Regions from separate parts of the Pseudomonas sp. NY8896 genome, predicted to be linked through region 3. Evidence: predicted binding sites of a transcription regulator. Region 3 holds the regulator's gene; each other region holds the start of a gene.
What was found. The regulator FliA, encoded in region 3, starts transcription of late flagellar genes. The targets are predictions, from matches to a motif close to CTAAAGTTTNNNNNNNNNNNGCCGNTAA.
Positions count from the first base shown of each region.

Region 1 (7,290 bases), 910 kb from region 3:
CAGGTAACGGTCGTTCTTGTGGCGATAGCGGCCGCCGGCGTTGGCTTGCCACATCTCTACCAGGGTGTTCGGTACAGGCTTGCCGTACTGATCGACGACACGGCCGGCGACGATGATGCGTTCACCGATCGGCAAGCCACCGTTGTTGAAGTTCAGCAGCAGGTCATGGTCGTGGGTACCGAAGCCCAAGTGGGAAAAGTCCGGACCAGTGGTTTCGCTGATCGACTGCGGAATGCTGACCAGTGCCTGGCGCGGCGAGCGGGCGATGGACGTTTTGTAGTCAGGCGTAAGGGCTTTGGGGTGCCAGTTGCGATCACGGATCACGAAGCGGCTGTTGTCCTGTGCGGGCATGCCGGTTTCCTCTCTTGGAATTATCTGAACGCCTGGGCGTGGCAGGCGGACTTACAGTTTCCGACAGGTCGCGCACGATGAATATTGAAATCAACCACACGAAACATAACCAAATGGTTATGCATAAACACTTTGCCCTGACACTCGCCGCTGTCGTGAACTAATCTTTGTCTTCTTGTTTCACGCTCGGGAGAGCACTCATGGAATGGCGAAAAGGCCGACGCAGCGACAACGTGGTCGATGCCCGAGGCGAGGGTGGCGGTGGCGGCGGCATGCGTTTCGGCGGCGGCAAAGGGCTGGGGCTCGGGGCGATTCTGCTGATCGTCGGTATCGGCTGGCTTACCGGGCAGGACCCGTTGCAGATTCTTGGCCAGCTCACCGGCCAGATGGAACAGCAGCAGCAACAAACGGCGCCCAGTGGTGCGGGCGGCAAGGCGCCGCCGGCCAACGACCAGCAGGCCGATTTCGTCGCCTCGGTACTGGGCGATACCGAAGACACCTGGAAGGCCCTGTTCGCCGAGGCCGGCAAACAATACCGCGACCCCAAGCTGGTGCTGTTCAGCGGCCAGGTCAACTCGGCGTGTGGCTTTGCCTCCGCAGCGGTCGGGCCGTTCTATTGCCCGGCGGACCAGCGGGTGTACCTGGACATGTCGTTCTTCCGCGAAATGGAAACCCGCTTCGCTGCGGCCGGCGACTTTGCCCAGGCTTATGTGATCGCCCACGAAATCGGCCACCACGTGCAGACACTGCTGGGCGTTTCGGCAAAGGTCGATGCCGCACGTCGCAGTGGCCAGCGGATGGAGGGCGACAACGGCTTGCTGGTGCGCCAGGAGTTGCAGGCCGACTGCCTGGCCGGTGTTTGGGCCTACCAGGCCCAAAAGCGCCTGAATTGGCTGGAGCCAGGTGACGTCGAGGAAGCGCTGAATGCGGCCAATGCCATTGGCGATGACCGCCTGCAACAGCAGGGCCGTGGGCGTGTGGTGCCGGACTCCTTCACCCATGGCACTTCGGCGCAGCGGGTGCGCTGGTTCAAGACCGGGTTTGCCGAGGGTGAAGTGAACAGCTGCGATACCTTCAGTGCACGTAACCTCTGACACGGATTGGGGCCGTTTGGCGGCCCCAATCATCCAGTTACAAATCTGCTGAAAAAGCGTTTCAGCTTCCCCCATCATTGCCGATAACTCCTGCACGAGTCAGCGGGCATCCAGAACAACAACGCCTGGCGATCGAAGATCAAAAGAGCGAAATCAACTTCTGGAGAGCGTGCATGAACAGCTGGTTCGCCAACATCAGCGTCAACCTCAAACTCGGCCTGGGCTTCGGCCTTGTGCTGGTCCTCACTGGCCTGCTGGCCCTCACCGGCTGGACCAGCCTGGGCAGCCTGATCGACCGCAGCAACTGGATGGGCGATATCGGCCAGTTGAACAAGGATCTCACTGACCTGCGCATTGCGCGCCTGCAGTACATGATCGCCAACGGCGACGATACTGCCGCCGCCAACACCCAGGCCAAGCTGGACGCCTTCAGCAAGCAGCAAGCCTACCTGGCCACCACGTTCAAAAGCCCGGAAAACATCAAGCTGCTGGGTGAGCTGGGCGACACCATCAGCGCCTACAAGCTTTCGCTGAACAAGATGCGCCAGGGCTACGACGCCACCCGCAGCGCACGCGTTACCATGGACAGCTCGGCCACCCGTGCCGACCAGGCCATGGACGCCCTCAGCCAGGAAGTGATGGCACGCCCCGAGGCGGACAGCGTGCGCCTGGCCCAGTACCAACTGATCAGCAAGGCCCGCCAGCAACTGCTGCAGGTACGCATCGATGTGCGCGGCTACATCGCCGACAACAGCAGCGCCAACGAGCAGGCCGCCCTGCGCCAGCTGGATGCAGCGCTGGCCGACATCGACAACCTCAAGCGCCAGCTGCCCGCCGAAGACGCCCGCCTGCAACAGTTCGAAAGCTCGGTACTGGCTTACCGTGACGCCGTGCGCCAGTTCCGCGATGCGGTCGCCAACATCACCACCTCACGTGCCGAAATGACTGTGCAGGGCGCCGATATCGTCAAGCGAAGCGATGCGCTGTACCAGATCCAGCTGCAGCGCCGTGACATCGAGAGCACCCAGGCCCGCAGCCTGCAGGCCATCGCAACGTTGCTGGCGCTGCTGGTCGGTGTGCTGGCAGCGGTGCTGATCACCCGCCAGATCACTCGCCCGTTGCACGACACCCTGGTGGCCGTGGAGCAGATCGCCAGCGGCGACCTTACCCAGCACATGCGCGTCACCCGCCGCGACGAACTGGGCGTACTGCAGCAAGGCATCGCGCGAATGGGCACTACCTTGCGCGAACTTATCAGTGGCATCCGCGATGGCGTCACCCAAATCGCCAGCGCCGCCGAAGAGCTGTCGGCAGTAACCGAACAGACCAGCGCCGGCGCCAACAGCCAGAAGGTCGAGACCGACCAGGTAGCCACCGCCATGCACGAAATGGCCGCCACCGTTCAGGAAGTGGCGCGCAATGCCGAGCAGGCCTCGCATGCCGCAACCGGTGCCGATGACGAAGCCCGCGCCGGTGACCGCGTGGTGGGCGAGGCGATTGGCCAGATCGAGCGCCTGGCCGAAGACATGCACCGCTCCACCGAGGCCATGACCCTGTTGCAGCAGGAAAGCCAGAAGATCGGTAGCGTGATGGACGTGATCAAGTCAGTGGCCGAACAGACCAACCTGCTGGCACTCAACGCGGCGATCGAGGCGGCGCGCGCCGGCGAGGCCGGGCGTGGCTTTGCCGTGGTCGCCGACGAAGTGCGCGGCCTGGCCCAACGCACGCAGAAGTCCACCGAAGAGATCGAAGAGCTGATTGCCAGCCTGCAGCAGGGTACCCAGCAAGTGGCCAGTGCCATGCAGGGCAGCCGTAGCTTGACCGACAGCAGCGTCGAACTGGCGCGCAAGGCCGGGGCTTCGCTGGAGAGCATCACCAGCACGGTGTCGAGCATTCAGTCGATGAACCAGCAGATTGCCGCGGCGGCAGAGCAGCAGAGTGCGGTGGCTGAAGAGATCAGCCGCAGCATTCTGAATGTACGTGATGTGTCGGAGCAGACGGCGGCGGCCAGTGACGAGACGGCGTCGGCGAGCGTTGAGCTGGCGCGGTTGGGTGGGCAGTTGCAGACACTGGTCAGCCAGTTCCGCGTCTGACTTGAAGCCCCTGGGGCCGCTTAGCGGCCCATCGCGACGCAAGGCCGCTCCTACAGGAAATCGCGTTCCCCTGTAGGAGCGGCCTTGTGTCGCGAAAGGAGGGCGAAGCCCTCCCAGCGCCCGAACAGGCTTACTTGACGATCATCCCCACCCCACGCCCACGCGGATCGGAAGCGGTCTCAAGCTTCGCCCCATCCACCCGGATCGCCTGGATATCGCCCATCTCCCAACCCTGGTCCTCCAGCACGTAACCCATCTTCTTCAGTTCATCAGCTACCGGCCCGGTCAGGGGCGCATAGCTGTCAAAGTAGATGGTGTCCTTGGGCAGCAACTGATGGTGCACCCGCTGCGCCGCCACCGCCTTGTCCAACGGCATGCCGTAGTCGTACAGGTTGTTCATCACCTGGAAGATCGAGGTGAAGATCCGTGAACCACCCGGGGTACCGATCACCAGCTCGACCTTGCCATCGCGGGTCATCAGGCTAGGGCTCATCGATGAAAGCATGCGCTTGCCCGGTTCGATGGCGTTGGCATCACCGCCGACCACACCAAAGGCGTTAGCCGCACCCGGTTTGGCGCTGAAATCATCCATCTCGTCGTTCAGCAGGAAGCCCGCGCCCTTCACCACCACGCCACTGCCGTAGTCGAGGTTGAGGGTGTAGGTATTGCTGACCGCATTGCCTTGCTTGTCGACGATCGAGAAATGCGTGGTCTGGTGCGGCTCCAGCCCTGGCTTGACCTTGTCGGTGTCGGAAATGGCCTGCGGGTTGACCTGCGCGGCGCGCTTGGCCAGGTAATCCTTGGCCACCAGCTGGTCCACCGGCACCTTGGTAAAGGCCGGGTCGCCAAGGTAGTCGGCACGGTCGGCGAACACCCGCTTTTCGATCTCTGCCAACAGGTGGATGTACTGCGCCGAGTTGTGCGCCACCCCTTTGAAGTCCGCCGCGCGGTCTTCCTTGATGCCCAGCAACTGGGCCAGTGCCACGCCACCGGAGCTCGGCGGTGGGGCGGTGTACACCACATTGCCGCGCCAGCTTACGGCCATCGGCTCACGCCACACGGCCTTGTAGTCCTTCAAGTCTTCTTTGGTGATCAGGCCTTTGTCGGCCTGCATCTGCGCCACCAGCAGGTCGGCGGTCTTGCCCTGGTAGAACTCGCTCACGCCCTTGTCGGCGATGCGCTCCAGGGTCTGGGCCATTTCCGGCTGTTTGAACAGCTCGCCAACCTTCATGTTGCCGAAGTAGTCGTTGAAGTTGGTCGCTGTCTTGAACATGCCCTGGGCATCGTTGCGGTACTGGTACTGTTTTTCCGCCACCTTGAAGCCGTTTTTCGCATAGCCGATGGCCGGGGTCAGCAACTCGCTCCAGGGCAGCTTGCCGAACTTCTGGTGCGCCTCCCACAAGCCCATCACCGTACCGGGTACACCAGCGGCGCGTACACCAACCAGGCTCAGGTTCTCGATGACCTCGCCCTTGTCGTCCAGGTACATGTTGCGCGTGGCGGCCTTGGGCGCGACTTCGCGGTAGTCGAGGAAGTAGGGCTTGCCGTCGATGAACAGGGTCATGAAGCCGCCACCACCGATGTTGCCGGCCTCGGGGTAGGTCACCGCCAGGGTGAAGGCGGTTGCCACTGCGGCGTCCACCGCGTTGCCGCCCTTTTTCAGAATGTCGGCGGCTACCTGTGCACCATATTGATCAGGTGCGGCCACCGCGCCGCCCTCCAGGTTGGCGGCGTAAACCGAGGAACAGCTCAGAATCGCGGCTGCGAGAGCCAGGTACTGGAACGGGACAATACGCATGACACTTCCTTGGTGTTGTTTTTGTTGAGCAGTCAGTAAGGCCGAAGCGCTTCGACTGTGCAATCAACCGTAGGAAGTTTCGCCGCCTGTGGGCAGGATTTGTCGCGTTCAGGCAACTCAGCAGGCGTACATCGCCAATTTGCGCTGGATGAAGTCCAGGAAGCACTGGATACGCAGCGCCAGCTGGGTGTTGCGGTAGTAGACCGCGTGGATCGGCTGACGGTAGCCATTATTGGCTTCGCCCAGCAGCACTTGGAGGCGCCCGGTGCGGATGTCTTCGTGGGTCATGAAATGCGACAGGCTGACGATGCCCTCCCCGGCTAGCGCCAGCTGGCGCAGGGTCTCGCCACTGGAGGCGAGCAATGCCGGGCGGATGCTGAAGCGGTCGCCCTGGGCGTGGCGCAGTGGCCAATGGTTGAGCGATTCGGGCTGGCTGAAGCCGAGCAGGCAGTGGTTGGCCAAATCCTCGACGCGCTGCGGTGTGCCGTGCTGCTCCAGGTAGGCAGGGCTGGCCAGTACCTGCACGGGGCTGCAACCCAGGTTGCGCGCATGCAGGCTGGAGTCGGCCAGCTCACCGATGCGGATCGCCACGTCGGTGCTCTGCTCCAGCAGGTCGATGATCAAGTCGTCGGTGTTCAGCTCCAGCTCGATGCCCGGGTACTGGCGGCGGAACTCGCCGATCCACGGCAGGATGGCATGCAGCATGAACGGCGCAGCGGCGTTGATGCGCAGCCGCCCGGAGGGGGTCTGGCGGTTCATCGAGAGGCGCTCTTCCATCTCGTCCATCTGCTCCAGGATCAGCCGCGAACGCTCGAGGAAGAAACGGCCCTCCTCGGTCAGGTCCATGCGCCGGGTGGTGCGGTTGACCAGCGTGGTGCCCAGCTTGCCTTCCAGCCGCGACAGGGTGCGGCTGACGGCGGAGGGGGTCTGGCCCATCTGGTCGGCGGCGGCGGAGATCGAGCCGCAGTCGATGACGGCGACGAATACCTGGAGTTCTTCGGATCGGGTTATCACACGATTGGCCTTGGCAGGGGTATGCGGTGATTGATAGCGGGTCATCGGAGTCTGTGCAAGGGGCCGCTGCGCGGCCCCAACCTCCCATTACTGCGCCTTGCCGAATACCTTGTCCAGATGGGCTTCATACGCTGCCAAGGCAGCCGGCACATCCGGCCGCTTCATCACATCCACCGCCAGGAAGGTCGGCAGGCCGCTCATGCCAAGGAACTGGTTGGCCTTGTGGAACGGGAAGTAAACGGCATCAACACCCTTGCCTTCGAAGAAATCGCTCGGGTCATCGAACGCCTGCTGCGGCGCGTTCCAGGTCAACGACAGCATGTACTGCTTGCCGTGCACCAGGCCGCCGCTGCCGTACTTTTGCGAGTGGTCCGAACGGGTGCGGCCATCATTGGCGTAGAGGCTGCCGTGGCCTGCCGTGAAGACTTCGTCGATGTACTTCTTCACCGTCCACGGCGCCCCCATCCACCAACCCGGCATCTGGTAGACGATCACATCAGCCCAGAGGAATTTCTCCACCTCTGCCTGCACATCGTAACCACCGTCAATGAATGTCTGCTGCACGTCGAACCCGGCGCGGTCCAGATGAGCGAGGGCCGCTTCGTGCAAGGTTGCGTTGAGACGGCCATCAGAGTGAGCGAACTGTTTACCACCATTGAGCAGAAGGATCTTTTTCATGCTGGCCTCCACGGCCGAATCAAAATTCAGGCCGGCAGATTAGAGGCTCACGGGTGTGGGATACAGCAGTGACAGGGCAAAATACAATTGATCAGAAGTCACGAATTGGCAATGAATTATTGCCGTAGAATCAGCTCACCAACCATCATCGAGTAGCGCCCCATGAGTGAGCAGTTCGCCTTCATCCTCAAAGCCAAGACCCGCCCGGAAATGGCTGATGCGTTCGAAACCCTGTTCCGCCCCTACGTCGAGCCAAGCCGCC
Region 1 is NZ_CP132350.1:1,459,088-1,466,377, reverse strand. It holds gene pcaH (protocatechuate 3,4-dioxygenase subunit beta) at 1-351, opposite strand, end outside; gene Q9451_RS06465 (neutral zinc metallopeptidase) at 552-1,445, shown strand; gene Q9451_RS06460 (methyl-accepting chemotaxis protein) at 1,619-3,538, shown strand; gene ggt (gamma-glutamyltransferase) at 3,669-5,336, opposite strand; gene Q9451_RS06450 (LysR family transcriptional regulator) at 5,454-6,350, opposite strand; gene Q9451_RS06445 (NAD(P)H-dependent oxidoreductase) at 6,438-7,028, opposite strand; gene Q9451_RS06440 (putative quinol monooxygenase) at 7,191-7,290, shown strand, end outside.
Region 1: a site for FliA is predicted at 1,505-1,532, ahead of Q9451_RS06460 (methyl-accepting chemotaxis protein). Genes of this name have one in related genera too.

Region 2 (7,290 bases), 1.9 Mb from region 3:
CCGCCAAACAAGGTCAGCAGCATCGCCTGCTCCGCCGGCACCTTGAAATACACGCAGCCCAGATAGAACCACGCCGCCGCGAACGACACGCTGGCATACAGTTCGCGACGGAACACCAGCGGGATGTCGTTGCAGAAGATATCCCGCAGGATGCCGCCAAACACCCCGGTGATCACCCCGCTGATGGACGCCACCAGCATGCCCTGCCCCATTTCCAGCGCCGTCATGCAGCCAATCAGGGTAAACGCCACCAGCCCCAGGGCATCGAGCACCAGAAACAGCGAGCGCAGGCGGCGCATCATCGGCGCAATGAAAATAGTCAGCAGCGCCGCAAAGCTGGTCAACACCAGGTACTCGGGGTGCTTCACCCAGGTCAGCGGGTAGTGCCCGAGCAGCACATCACGCACCGAGCCGCCCCCCAGGGCGGTGACGCAGGCAATCAGCACCACGCCGAACCAGTCCATGCCGCGACGCCCGGCAGACAGCGCGCCAGTCATGGCTTCGGCGGTGATGGCAACGAGATAGAGCATCAACAACATGGTGCGGGTCCGTGCAGGAAAGGCGCGCAGTCTAACCAGTTGCCCAAGGCACCAAAAGGGGGCGCAGACACAATATCTGCGCCGTTTCGGATCACAGCTTGATGAAGTGCTCGCGGTAGTGACGCAGTTCGGCGATCGACTCGCGAATATCGTCCAGCGCCAGGTGGGTATTGCCCTTCTTGAAGCTGTCACGCACATTCGGCGCCCAGCGCGCGGCCAGCTCCTTCAGAGTGGAAACATCCAGGTTGCGATAGTGGAAGTAGTTTTCCAGGTTGCGCATGTGACGGTAGAGGAAACGGCGGTCCTGGCAGATGCTGTTGCCGCAGATCGGCGACTTGCCTTTGGGTACCCACTGTTCAAGGAAGGCGATGGTCTGCGCCTCGGCTTCAGCCATGCTGACCTTGCTCTCGCGCACGCGCTGGGTCAGGCCCGAAGCGCCATGGGTGCGGGTGTTCCACTCATCCATACGCGCCAGCACGTCGTCACTGTGGTGGATGGCGATCACCGGCCCTTCGGCCAGGGTGTTCAGCTCGCTGTCGGTGACGATGGTTGCCATTTCGATGATGACGTCGCTGTCTGGATCCAGGCCGGTCATTTCCAGGTCGATCCAGATCAGGTTCTGTGGGTTTTGCATGCAGGGGCTCCTCGTATAGCCCGTCATAGTAGCCTAGTGGCCCAGGCACGCCCATTCACCGCTCAAAGGTTAGCGGAATAGTCCAGCGCCTGGCGTGCTAAACTGCCTGCCGTTTTCAATGCCCCACCCCGGGCCTTTCTCACGGTACCTTCATGGCCAAACGCCAGCTCAATCGCCGCCAGAACTGGCGGATCGAAAAAATCCAGGGCGAGCGCGCCGCTCGTGCAGCCAAACGCGAGCAGCATGCGCTGCAGGAACTGGAGGGAGGCGACCTGGGGCCGGAGCAACTGGGCCTGGTGATCGCGCACTTCGGCGTGCAGGTAGAAGTAGAAGCCCAGGATGGCGAAGGCGCAGGCCAGGTATTCCGCTGCCACCTGCGCGCCAACCTGCCGGCGCTGGTTACCGGCGACCGCGTCGTGTGGCGGGCGGGCAACCAGGGCATTGGTGTGATCGTGGCGCAGATGCCTCGCAGCACCGAGCTTTGCCGGCCGAACAACCACGGCCAGCTGAAACCGGTGGCGGCCAACGTCGACCTGATCGTGATTGTCTTTGCCCCGGCCCCGGAGCCACACCCGAACCTGATCGACCGCTACCTGGTAGCTGCCGAGCACGCCGGCCTGCGCCCGCTGCTGCTGCTGAACAAAGCCGACCTGATCAACGACGAGAACGGCCCCGGCCTGCATGCACTGCTGGAGGTCTACCGCGAACTGGGCTACCCGCTGCTGGAAGTATCGGCACACCAGGGTGACGGCATGCAGCGCCTGCAACAGCAACTCGACGGTCACATCAGCGTGTTCGTCGGCCAGTCGGGGGTGGGCAAGTCATCGCTGGTCAACAGCCTGCTGCCAGACGCTGGCACTCGCGTCGGCGACCTGTCGGAATGGTCGGGCCAAGGCACTCACACCACCACCACGGCGCGGCTGTACCACTTCCCGAACGGCGGCGACCTGATCGACTCGCCGGGTATTCGTGAGTTCGGCCTTGGCCACGTCAGCCGCGACGACGTGGAAGATGGCTTCATCGAGTTCCGTGACCTGTTCGGTACATGCCGTTTCCGCGACTGCAAGCATGACCGAGAACCGGGCTGTGCGTTGCTCAAGGCCCTGGACGAGGGGCGTATCAAGCCGCAGCGCATGAACAGCTACCGCTCGATCATCGCCAGCCTCACAGAAGACAGCTACTGACTGGGCGGCGGGCCAGAGCAATCTGTAGGATTTATTACCGAGCCGTGTAGGACGGCTCTGGTTTCGCCGTCATCTATTGCCCACACGTCCGCTTTCCCTGATGGTCATGGCTTCTATCAGGGAGGGTAACCGCCATGCCGGTTCTTATCAGCTACCGCCACGAAGTGCGGCTCGACGCCTTTATTCTCAACGAGCGCCTGCTGCTCGAAGGCATCCCCACCCAAGTGGTGCAGTTGGACTGCGACGGGCAAACCCATGACGACCTGTATGGCAGTTTCTGCCAGCAGATGAACGATGCCACCCACTGGATCGGAGTATTGCCGACCGATACCAACGACGCCTGGTGGACCGCCTGGCTGCTGGGGGCGGCAGCGATTACCTGCCGGCGAGTGAGTTTCTTCCGCAAAGGTTCAGGCGCACTGCCGGTTTGCCTGAGCAAATGGCCGGCCATGCGCGAACGTACGCATATCGACCTGTTCGTGCGGGCTTATCATGACGAACGCATGTTCGAGCGAGCCATGACACTGCCGCCGGGGCGCGGCTCTTGCACTGACAGGGATAATGCAGCCTTCTTTCATGCTGATCTCAAGGCCAAGATCAGGCGGGGGTTCTGACGGAGATGCAGCCGCAAACACCGGCTACGCCGGTGATCGCGAACCCCCTGGATGTTGAGCAAGACAGTTGTGCCCGCGAAATGCCGGGCTTACTGGTCCTTGGCCTCATCCATCTTCAACGTACCATCCTCGAAGATGTTCAGTTTCTGGCGCAGTTCGCGCGGCTGCATCGGTGCCTGTTCGGCCTCGCCACCCGTCCCCGATGCAGCTGGCGCGGCCGGTGCCGAAGCCCCTGGCGCAGCGTCATTGGCTGGCGGTGCGGCAGGCGGGGCGGCCGGTGCCTCCGGCGCTCCCTGCTCACCCTCGATGTTGCGCTGGGCCTTCTTGGTCAGCACGATGATGTCGATGCGGCGGTTGACCGGGTTGAACGGGTCCTTGCGGTCGAACAGCGACGACGAGGCGTAGCCCACCACCCGCGCCACCTGGCCGTCCGGGTAACCACCGGCCACCAGCGCACGACGTGCGGCGTTGGCGCGGTTGGCCGACAGCTCCCAGTTACCGAACTCGCCGGTGCCGGCATACGGCTTGGCATCGGTGTGGCCGCTGATGCTGATCTTGTTCGGCACCGCCTTGATGGTGTCGGCCATGGCCAGCAGGATGTCTTCGAAGTACGGCTGCAGGCGCGCACTGCCAATGTCGAACATTGGCCGGTTCTCGGCGTCCATGATCTGGATACGCAGGCCGTCCTGGGTGATCTCGAACAGAATCTGGTCCTTGAACTTCTGCAACTGCGGGTTCTCTTCCACCTTGTTCTGCAGTTCTTGCAGCAGCAGTTCCAGGCGCTCACGCTCCACCTGCTCGGCCATGGTCTCGACCTGGTCCTTGCTCAGTTGGGTGGTGGACTCTTGCGTCGGTTCGGCCTTCACTTCCGGGTTGATGGTCTTTTCCGGTGCCAGCTCAGGCGAGCCGCCCAGGTCGATGACGTAGGGCGTGCCGCTTTCCGAAAAGCCGATCGGGTCTTTGAAGTAGCCGGCAATAGCGATCTTCTGTTCTGGCGTGGCCGTGGACATCAGCCACAGCACCAGGAAGAACGCCATCATCGCCGTGGCGAAGTCGGCGAAGGCGATTTTCCAGGCGCCGCCGTGGTGGCCGCCGCCAAAGCGCTTGACGCGCTTGACGATAATGGGCTGGTTGTTTTCCATGACTCAGCGACCGCGAACCGCTTGTTCCAGTTCGGCGAAGCTTGGGCGGTGCTTGGGGTACAGCACCTTGCGCCCGAACTCGACCGCCAACGAAGGCGGCATGCCCGAGGCAGAGGCCACCAGCGAAGCCTTGATCGATTCGTACAGGTTCAGCTCTTCCTTGGCGTCGTGCTCCAGGCACTTGGCCAACGGGCCGAAGAAGCCGTAGGCCGCCAGAATACCGAAGAAGGTACCGACCAGCGCCGCACCCACGTGCATGCCGATGGCCGCCTGGTCACCTTCGCCCAGCGAGGCCATGGTCACCACGATACCCAGTACCGCCGCGACGATGCCGAAGCCCGGCATGCCGTCGGCGATGCCGGTCACCGCGTGCGACGGGTGCTCCAGCTCTTCTTTCATGCTCAGCAGTTCCATGTCGAACAGGCCCTCGAGCTCGTGCGGGGCCATGTTGCCGGTAGACATGATGCGCAGGTAGTCGCAGACGAACGCAGTCATGCGTTCATCGGCCAGTACCGTCGGGTACTTGGCGAAAATCGGGCTGGCGGCGGCGTCCTCGATGTCGGCCTCGATGGCCATCATGCCTTCGCGACGGCTCTTGTTGAGGATCTCGTACACCAGGCCCAACACCTCCAGATAGAAGGCATGACTGAAGCGCGAGCCGAACATTTTCATCGACTTCTTGATGACGTGCATGGTCATGTGGCCAGGGTTGGCCTGCAGGAACGCACCAAAGGCCGCACCGCCAATGATCAGTACTTCGAACGGCTGGATCAGCGCTGCGATTTTGCCGTGGGAGAGCACGTAGCCGCCGAGCACGCTCGCGAATACGACGATGATGCCGATAATTTTAGCCATAGGTTCAAAGCACTTGCTGTCGTGGTCAGGGGAAGAGACGGGAGCTTTAAAACTCTTCTTCTACTTATCGGCAGAACTGCGCCAGACTATAGCCACTCAATGCGAAAAGCCAGTTCGGACTGATGTCAAAATGCCAATTGAAACCAAGGTGCCCGCTCAGGCCCCGCGTACGTTAGAGGCCTGGGTAAAGCTGCTCGAGAGTGTTCGCATCCCCGTGCCGAAGCACAGCTACGACCGGGTCATGGCCGCCATAAACGATAGCCGCCGCTCGCTGCGCGATATCGCCGAACTGATGCAGGACAGCCCGGCACTGGTGCTGTCGGTGATGCGCGAAGCCAATCACCCCACCAATGCCAGCCTGGCCGAGCCCGCCGAAAGCCTGGAAGTCGCACTCAACCGTCTGGGCCTGGAGCGCAGCGAACAGCTGCTCAGACGCCTGCCAGCGTTGCCTGTGGAAGAAATCCCGCCGGTACTGTGCCAGTTCCAGATGATCAGCCAGCACGCCGCACAGCAGGCCAGCGGTCTGTTCGCCAGCCGCCTGGCACGGCTCTGGCAAGAAATTCACTGGGGCAGCCTGCTGTTCCTTTCGCCACTGTGGCCGCTGGCGCTGGCCTACCCCAAGTTGCTCGATACCTGGGAGTTGCGGGTAATCCACAAGGGGGAGGACGCAGCAGGGGTGGAGGAAGAACTGTTTGGCGTGCGCATCATGGCGCTGTGCCAGACCATGGCCGAGTACTGGCGCCTGCCACAATGGGTCACCCAGGGTTACCGCCTGCTGCTGGAAGAACGCGATCAACTGGCCCAGGTGCTGAACATCGCCCGCGACGAAGACCTGCTCAGCCAGCAGCACCGCCTGGACGCCGAGCCCGGCCTGCGGCGCTGGTTCAACCAGCCGGCCAATACCGTGTTGCTGGCCAACAACCTGGCCCTGGCAGCACAGGTCGGCTGGGACAACCCACACTTGCTGCGCTGGCAACTGCTGACTGCGTTGTACCTGCAGACCTCGCTGGAAGACGTGCAGCAGCAGGTGCACCAGCAGGCCGCTGCCAGCGCCCGCCGCCACGCCCGACATGCCTTGTTCCATCCGGCAGAAGCGTTGATCTGGCCGTGGCACCAACGCCGCCCGCACCCGGACATGCTGGCCCCGCCACCGCCCAGCAGCGACGACCTGGCACGCTGGCGCACACTGTGCCAGGACCTGCTGGCCCAACCCAGCCCGTTCACCAACACCGTGCACCTGGCCACCCAGGCCCGCGAGGCCCTGCTGGCCTGCGGCATGCAACGCATCATGCTGTTGAGCCTGGACAAGGCCAGTGACTACCTGCGCGTACAGCAGATTGCCGGCCTGCCCAAGGAAGCCGGGGCTTTGGCCCTGCAGGTGTCGCAGAACAAGCTGCTGCAAAAGCTGATGAGCCAGGCTGGGCAACTGCGCATAACCCCGGAAAACCACAGCCAGTTTTCGGCCCTGCTGCCCGCCCCGCTGCGTGCCTTGTTCCGCAGCGAGCATGTACTGCTGCGTTCATTGGCGGTGAACGACCAGGTGCTGATGCTGCTGGTGGCCGACCAGGGCTGTCGGCCCTTGGCCGATATCAGCGTGCAAGCTGTCGGCAAGACCGCGCAATGCATCGAGCGCGCCCTGTCGGTGTTTGCCAACCGCAAGGGCTGAGCCTTGCGCTACAATCGCCCCTCTTTCCACACTGGAGACCGTGGATGACTGACTTTTCCGGCCTGCCCCTGGTGATCGAAGCTGCAGACCTGCTGCCACGCCTGGATTCGCCGCAGCTGATCCTGGTCGACCTGAGCAGCGCCAACCGCTATGTCAGCGGGCATATCCCCGGCGCACGCTTTGTCGAAGGCAAGCGCACCCAGCTTGGCCAGCCACCCGCGCCCGGCCTGCTGCCGGCCCTGGGCGAACTGGAAAAACTGTTCAGCGAACTCGGCCATCGCGACGACGCCGTGTATGTGGTGTACGACGATGAAGGCGGCGGCTGGGCGGGGCGTTTCATCTGGCTGCTCGATGTGATCGGGCACAAGGGCTACCACTACCTCAATGGCGGTATCCAGGCCTGGCCGGCAGATACGCTGTCCACTGAAGTGCCCGCCAGCGGCAACACCCCGGTACGCCTGCGTATCGACAGCGCCCCCACGGCCACGCGCGAGTACCTGCAAAGCCGCCTGGGCGCCGATGACCTGGTCATCTGGGACGCGCGCGGCCCGCAGGAATTCAGTGGCGAGAAAGTGCTGGCAGCCAAGGGCGGCCACATCCCCGGTGCGATCAACTTCGAGTGGACCGCCGGCATGGACCTCAACGACCACCTGCGC
Region 2 is NZ_CP132350.1:468,209-475,498, reverse strand. It holds gene Q9451_RS02065 (trimeric intracellular cation channel family protein) at 1-539, opposite strand, end outside; gene orn (oligoribonuclease) at 631-1,173, opposite strand; gene rsgA (small ribosomal subunit biogenesis GTPase RsgA) at 1,326-2,357, shown strand; gene Q9451_RS02050 (hypothetical protein) at 2,492-2,971, shown strand; gene motB (flagellar motor protein MotB) at 3,061-4,113, opposite strand; gene motA (flagellar motor stator protein MotA) at 4,117-4,968, opposite strand; gene Q9451_RS02035 (HDOD domain-containing protein) at 5,099-6,634, shown strand; gene Q9451_RS02030 (rhodanese-like domain-containing protein) at 6,679-7,290, shown strand, end outside.
Region 2: a site for FliA is predicted at 5,033-5,060, ahead of motA (flagellar motor stator protein MotA). Genes of this name have one in related genera too.

Region 3 (7,290 bases):
GCGGTTGGCCGCGCCTTCGGTCAGCTTGACCACGTACGACAAGCGCTCGGTGGCGTCGGTAATCTGCGACACCTCCTCAGCCTGCGGCATGGTCGGGTCGATCTGGAAACTGACGATGGCGCTGTGCAGCTCGCGGGTCAGCTTGCCCACTTCCTGGTACAGGCCGCGATCGCGGGTTTGGTTCAGCTCGTGAATCAGCTGCACCGCCTCGCCGAAACGGCCCCGCTCCAGGCTTTCGACCAACTCCTGGGCATGCTTCTTCAGGGTCGATTCGAACTCGCCCAAAGAGGTTTGTGATGAATCCATGGCGCGCCCCCTGACGTGACTCAGCCGTTGACGCGTTCGAAGATCTTCTCGATCTTTTCTTTGAGCACCTGAGCGGTGAACGGCTTGACCACGTAACCATTGACGCCGGCCTGGGCCGCTTCGATGATCTGGTCGCGCTTGGCTTCGGCGGTCACCATCAGTACCGGCATGCTTTTCAGCTTTTCGCTGGCACGCACTTTACGCAGCAGGTCGATGCCGGACATGCCCGGCATGTTCCAGTCGGTCACCAGGAAGTCGTAGTGGCCGTTCTCCAGCATCGGCAGCGCCGTGGTGCCGTCATCGGCCTCTTCGGTGTTGGTGAAGCCCAGGTCACGCAACAGGTTCTTGATGATCCGCCGCATCGTCGAAAAGTCGTCAACGATGAGGATTTTCATGTTCTTGTCCAATTAGACCTCCAAGCAGTCTCAAACGCGCTCGGCCTACCGAGCACGCACTCATTCAATTCGGTACAACGTGGAAAACGACTGCAACGAAAGCGGGCTCAACGTGCCCGCCATTCCCCCAGGCGGCTGCGCAGGCGCGCGGCACACTGGCTGTGCAACTGGCTGACCCGCGACTCGCTGACACCCAGTACCTCGCCGATTTCCTTGAGGTTCAGCTCTTCGTCGTAGTACAGCGCCAGCACCAGGCGCTCACGCTCCGGCAGGTTGGCGATCGCCTCGGTCAGGGCAACCTGGAAGCGCTCGTCTTCCAGGCCACGCGCAGGTTCGACCTGGCCACTGGCGCCATCCTCATGCAGCCCTTCGTGCTCGCCGTCCTGCAACAGGTCGTCGAAGCTGAACAGGCGGCTGCCCAGGGTATCGTTCAAGATCCCGTAGTAATCATCGAGACTCAATTGGAGTTCGGCAGCAACTTCATGATCTTTAGCGTCACGGCCAGTTCTAGCCTCAACCGCACGCATTGCGTCACTGACCATACGAGTGTTGCGGTGTACCGAACGCGGCGCCCAATCGCCTTTGCGCACTTCGTCCAGCATGGCCCCGCGGATGCGGATGCCGGCGTAGGTTTCAAAGCTGGCGCCCTTGCTGGCGTCGTACTTGTTGGCCACTTCCAGCAGGCCGATCATGCCGGCCTGGATCAGGTCCTCGACCTGGACGTTGGCCGGCAAGCGCGCCAACAAGTGGTAAGCGATGCGCTTGACCAGCGGGGCGTAGCGTTCGATCAGCTCGTACTGGGCGTCTTTCGCCGCCCGGCTGTACATCTTGAAGCCGCTGGCGTTCATAGCACGGGTCCCGCGCTGGTGGGTTGCACCAGACGCTCGACAAAGAACTCCAGGTGGCCGCGCGGGTTGGCCGGCAGCGGCCAGCTGTCGACCTTTTGCGCAATCGCCTTGAAGGCCAGCGCACACTTGGAGCGAGGGAAGGCTTCGTAGACGGCGCGCTGTTTCTGCACCGCCTTGCGCACGCACTCGTCGTACGGCACGGCGCCCACGTACTGCAGGGCAACGTCAAGGAAGCGGTCGGTGACTTTGGTCAGCTTGGCGAACAGGTTGCGCCCTTCTTGCGGGCTCTGCGCCATGTTGGCCAACACACGGAAACGGTTCATGCCGTAGTCGCGGTTGAGCAGCTTGATCAGGGCGTAAGCGTCGGTGATCGAGGTAGGCTCATCGCACACCACCAGCAGGACTTCCTGGGCGGCGCGAACGAAACTGACCACCGACTCGCCGATACCCGCAGCGGTATCGATCACCAGCACATCGAGGTTGTCGCCGATTTCACTGAACGCCTGGATCAGCCCGGCATGCTGGGCCGGGGCCAGGTGCACCATGCTCTGGGTACCCGACGCTGCCGGCACGATGCGCACACCGCCAGGGCCCTGCAGCATCACATCACGCAGCTCGCAGCGCCCTTCGATGACATCGGCCAGGGTACGTTTGGGGGTAAGGCCCAGCAACACGTCGACATTGGCCAGGCCCAGGTCGGCGTCCAGCAGCATGACCCTGCGGCCAAGCTCGGCCAGCGCCAGGGACAAGTTCACTGAAACGTTAGTCTTGCCGACGCCACCTTTGCCGCCGGTCACGGCGATCACCTGTACGGGATGCATGCTACCCATGTCTGTTCTTTACCTTGTCTCGCTGGGACTCAGGCCACACGTAGGGCAATTCTGCGTGCCCCTTGGCATAGCTACTTTGCACACGCTTCATGCTCAACCCGCTCGCCGTGGGTTGTGATAGAGATCAGCGAACATGTCGGCCATGGCCTCTTCGCTGGGCTCGTCCTGCTGCTGCACATTTACCGCGCGGGTGACCAGTTGGTGGCCCCGCGGCAGGTGCAGGTCGTCAGGAATGCGCGGGCCATCGGTAAGGTAGGCCACGGGCAGTTCATGACTGATGGCAAGGCTCAGCACGTCGCCAAGGCTTGCCGTTTCATCGAGTTTGGTCAGGATGCAGCCGGCCAGGCCACAACGCTTGTAGCTGTGGTAGGCAGCGGTCAGCACCTGCTTCTGGCTAGTGGTAGCCAGCACCAGGTAATTCTTAGCGGCGATGCCACGCCCGGCCAGGGTTTCCAGCTGCATGCGCAGCGCCGGGTCGCTGGCCTGCAGGCCGGCGGTATCGATCAGCACCACGCGCTTGCGCAGCAACGGCTCCAGCGCGGCTGCCAGCGACTGGCCTGGGTCGACGTAGGTCACCGGCACATTGAGAATGCGACCGAGGGTCTTGAGCTGCTCCTGAGCGCCGATACGGAAGCTGTCCATGCTCACCAGCGCCAGGTTCTGCGCGCCGTACTTGAGCACGTAGCGCGCAGCCAGCTTGGCCAGGGTGGTGGTCTTGCCCATGCCGGCCGGGCCGACCATGGCGATGACCCCGCCCTCTTCGATCGGCTCGATTTCAGGAATCTCGATCATCCGTGCCAGGTGCGCCAGCAGCATGCGCCAAGCCTGGCGCGGCTCTTCGATCTCGGCGGTGAGGTCCAGCAGCTCGCGGGCGATAGGCCCGGACAAGCCGATGCGCTGCAGGCGGCGCCAAAGGTTGGCCTGCTGCGGCTTGCTGCCCTGCAACTGGGTCCAGGCCAGCGAGCCGAGCTGCACTTCCAGCAGCTCGCGCAGGCCCGACAGCTCGGAGCGCATGGCATCGAACAGGCGCGGGTCGACCGGTGCGGCAGCCGGCGCAGCGGCAACCTCAGGGGTATCGACGTGCGGCTCGATCAACGGTTCGGCAGCGGTCAACGACTGCCCGGCGAACAATTGGCGGTTGTTGTCGCTGCTGTCCTGACGGTGGTCCAGCTCGGCCTGGGCAGTGGCGATGCGCGTATGGGTCTTGCGCAGCTCTTCTTCCAGCTCGGCGTTGGGCACGCGCGGGGCCAGGGCGGACAGCTTGTAGTCCAGCGCGGCCGTCAGTTCGACACCACCGGCAATGCGGCGGTTGCCTATGATCGCGGCATCGGCGCCCAGCTCGTCACGGACCAGCTTCATGGCCTGACGCATATCGGCGGCGAAAAATCGCTTAACTTGCATTATCCACTACCTCAGCCGTTAGGGCCCACGGTGGCAACGATGGTGACTTGCTTGTTGTCCGGTATTTCCTGATACGCCAGAACATGCAAATTCGGTACAGCCAGGCGACCGAAACGCGACAGCATGGCGCGGATCGGGCCGGCGACCAGCAGGATGGCCGGCTGGCCCTGCATTTCCTGGCGCTGGGCCGCTTCGATCAGCGAACGTTGCAGCTTCTCGGCCATGCTCGGTTCCAGAAGAACACCCTCTTCCTGACCCTGCCCGGCCCTTTGCAGACTATTGAGCAAAATCTGTTCCAACCTTGGCTCCAAGGTAATCACTGGCAGCTCCGACTCAACGCCGACAATGCTTTGCACGATGGCGCGACACAATCCGACGCGCACCACCGCCACCAGCGCGGCGGTATCTTGACTCTTGCCGGCGTTGTTCGCGATGGCCTCGGCAATACTGCGAATATCGCGCACTGGCACCTGTTCCGACAACAGCGCTTGCAGCACCTTGAGCAGCCCCGACAAGGAAATGACACCCGGCACCAGCTCTTCTGCCAGTTTAGGCGATGCTTTGGCCAGCACCTGCAGCAACTGCTGAACCTCTTCGTGGCCGATCAGCTCGTGGCAATGCTTCTGCAAGATCTGGTTGAGGTGAGTGGCCACCACGGTGCTTGCGTCGACCACGGTGTAGCCCAGCGACTGCGCCTGCGAGCGCTGCCCAACGTCAATCCACACGGCTTCCAGGCCAAACGCCGGGTCGCGCGCAGCAATACCGTTGAGGGTGCCGAACACTTGCCCTGGGTTGATCGCCAGTTCGCGGTCCGGGTAGATCTCGGCCTCGGCCAGGATCACCCCCATCAGGGTCAGGCGATAGGCACTGGGTTGCAGGTCGAGGTTGTCACGAATGTGCACGGTAGGCATGAGAAAGCCCAGGTCCTGCGACAGCTTCTTGCGCACGCCCTTGATTCGCGCCAGCAACTGGCCGCCCTGGTTGCGATCGACCAGCGGAATCAGCCGATAGCCGACTTCCAGGCCGATCATGTCGATCGGCGTGACGTCGTCCCAGCCCAGCTCCTTGGTTTCCAGCGCACGCTGCGGCGACGGCAGCAGGTCCTGCTGGCGCTGCGCCTCTTCCTGGGCCTTGGCCTTGACCTGCTGCTGCTTCTTCCACACCAGGTAGGCGCCGCCACCGGCCAGCAGGCCGAGGCTCAGGAACGCCACATGCGGCATGCCTGGCACCAGCCCCATGACGATCATCAGTGCGCCAGACACCGCCAGCGCCTTGGGCGAATCGAACATCTGCCGGTTGATCAGCTTGCCCATGTCCTCGGAGCCCGAGGCGCGGGTGACCATGATCGCAGCGGCGGTGGACAGCAACAGTGATGGCAATTGCGCCACCAAACCGTCACCAATGGTCAAAAGCGCGTACACCTTGCCGGCATCGCCGAAGCTCATGCCGTGCTGCAGCATACCGATCAGCATGCCACCGATCAGGTTGATGAACAGGATCAGCAAGCCGGCGATGGCGTCGCCGCGCACGAACTTGCTGGCGCCGTCCATCGAACCGTAGAACTCGGCCTCCTGCGCCACTTCGGCACGGCGGTGCTTGGCCTGGGCCTGGTCGATCAGGCCGGCGTTGAGGTCGGCGTCGATGGCCATCTGCTTGCCGGGCATGGCGTCCAGGGTGAAACGCGCACTCACTTCCGAGATGCGCCCGGCACCCTTGGTCACCACCACGAAGTTGATGATCATGAGGATGGCGAACACCACGCCACCGACCACGTAGTTACCGCCGATCACCACTTCACCGAAGGCCTGGATCACCTTGCCGGCGGCGCCATGGCCTTCCTGACCGTGCAGCATGACCACGCGGGTGGAAGCCACGTTAAGCGCCAGGCGTAAAAGCGTGGCCACCAGCAGAATGGTGGGAAAGGCTGCGAAGTCGAGCGGGCGCAGGGCGTACACGCAAACCAGCAGCACCACGATCGACAAGGCGATGTTGAAGGTGAAGAACACGTCGAGCAGGAACGGCGGTATCGGCAACATCATCATTGCCAACATCACCAGCAGCAGCAGCGGCACACCCAGGTTGCCCCGGCCGAGCCCGGCCAGGTTGTTACGGGCGTTGCTGATTAACTGAGTGCGATCCACCGCGAGTCCTCTTGATGCAAAACTTTGACGCCCAGGGGGCGCCTGGGCGAGGCTCTGCAAGAAGCCTTCCAACTTTGCTCGGTGAGTGGTCGCCTCAAGATTTTTTACGCCTGTGGGATCGAGCGCCGCCCGCGTGGCGCATCAGCTGTCGCGGCGCAGGTCCGGCGGGATCGGCAGGTCGTCTTTCAACGGCTCAGGGCGCTTGCCCTTGCCGGAGCGGTACTGACGGATCTGGAACACATAGGCCAGCACTTGAGCCACGGCCAGGTACAGGCCGGCAGGGATTTCCTGTTCAACCTCCGTGGAGTAGTAAATCGCCCGCGCCAGCGCTGGCGACTCGAGGATCTGGATCTTGTGCTCCACGCCGATTTCACGAATCTTCAAAGCCATGAAGTCGCTACCCTTGGCCAGCAGCAGCGGCGCCGCTCCGCCCTTCTCCGGGTCGTACTGCAACGCTACCGCATAGTGCGTCGGGTTGGTGATGATCACATCGGCCTGCGGCACCGCCGCCATCATGCGCCGCTGCGACACCTCGCGCTGCAACTGACGAATGCGCTGCTTGACCTCGGGCTTGCCCTCGCTGTCCTTGTACTCGTCGCGCACTTCCTGCTTGGTCATTTTCATTTTCTTGTGCGTCTGGTACAGCTGGAACGGCACGTCCGCCGCAGCGATCAGCAGCAGCCCGGCCGACATCCACAAGGCGCTCCAGCCCACCACCTGCAGGCTGTGGATGATGGCCTGCTCCAGCGGTTCATTGGCAATCGACAGCAAGGCCTGGCGGTCGTTGGACAGCACCACCACCGCCACGATCAAGATCACGAAAAACTTGGCCAGCGCCTTGAGCAGCTCGGTCAAGCTGTTCATCGAAAACATGCGCTTGATCCCGGACAGCGGGTTCATGCGGCTGAATTTTGGCTGCAGCAGGCTGCCGGAAAACAGAAAACCACTGAGGGCAATGGGCGCTACGAAAGAAATAACGAACAGCAGGATCAAAACCGGCTGCACCGCCCATATCGCCATTTTTCCCGAGGCCAGCAGGAACGCGCCCATGGCCCGTTCGTCGACGATGACCTCGCGAGTCAGGCTGAAATTCATGCGCATCATGCTCAGCAACGTCTCGGCCAGGTGGCCGCCAAACGCCAACAGGCCGCCGGCGCCCGCCAGGGTCACCGCCACCGTGTTCAGCTCCTTGGAGCGGGCGATTTCGCCTTTCTCGCGAGCGTCGCGCTTGCGCTTCTCGGTGGGGTCTTCTGTCTTGTCCTGACCGCTCTCGCTTTCCGCCATGCTCAGCGCGCCCTCGCCAGTTCACGCAGCCATTGCAGCGTCTCGCTGGCCAATGCCTGATAGTGGGACAGCACATCGGCCAGGC
Region 3 is NZ_CP132350.1:2,366,491-2,373,780, reverse strand. It holds gene Q9451_RS10670 (protein phosphatase CheZ) at 1-306, opposite strand, end outside; gene Q9451_RS10665 (chemotaxis response regulator CheY) at 327-701, opposite strand; gene fliA (RNA polymerase sigma factor FliA) at 809-1,549, opposite strand; gene fleN (flagellar synthesis regulator FleN) at 1,546-2,379, opposite strand; gene flhF (flagellar biosynthesis protein FlhF) at 2,473-3,780, opposite strand; gene flhA (flagellar biosynthesis protein FlhA) at 3,792-5,921, opposite strand; gene flhB (flagellar biosynthesis protein FlhB) at 6,063-7,205, opposite strand; gene fliR (flagellar biosynthetic protein FliR) at 7,208-7,290, opposite strand, start outside.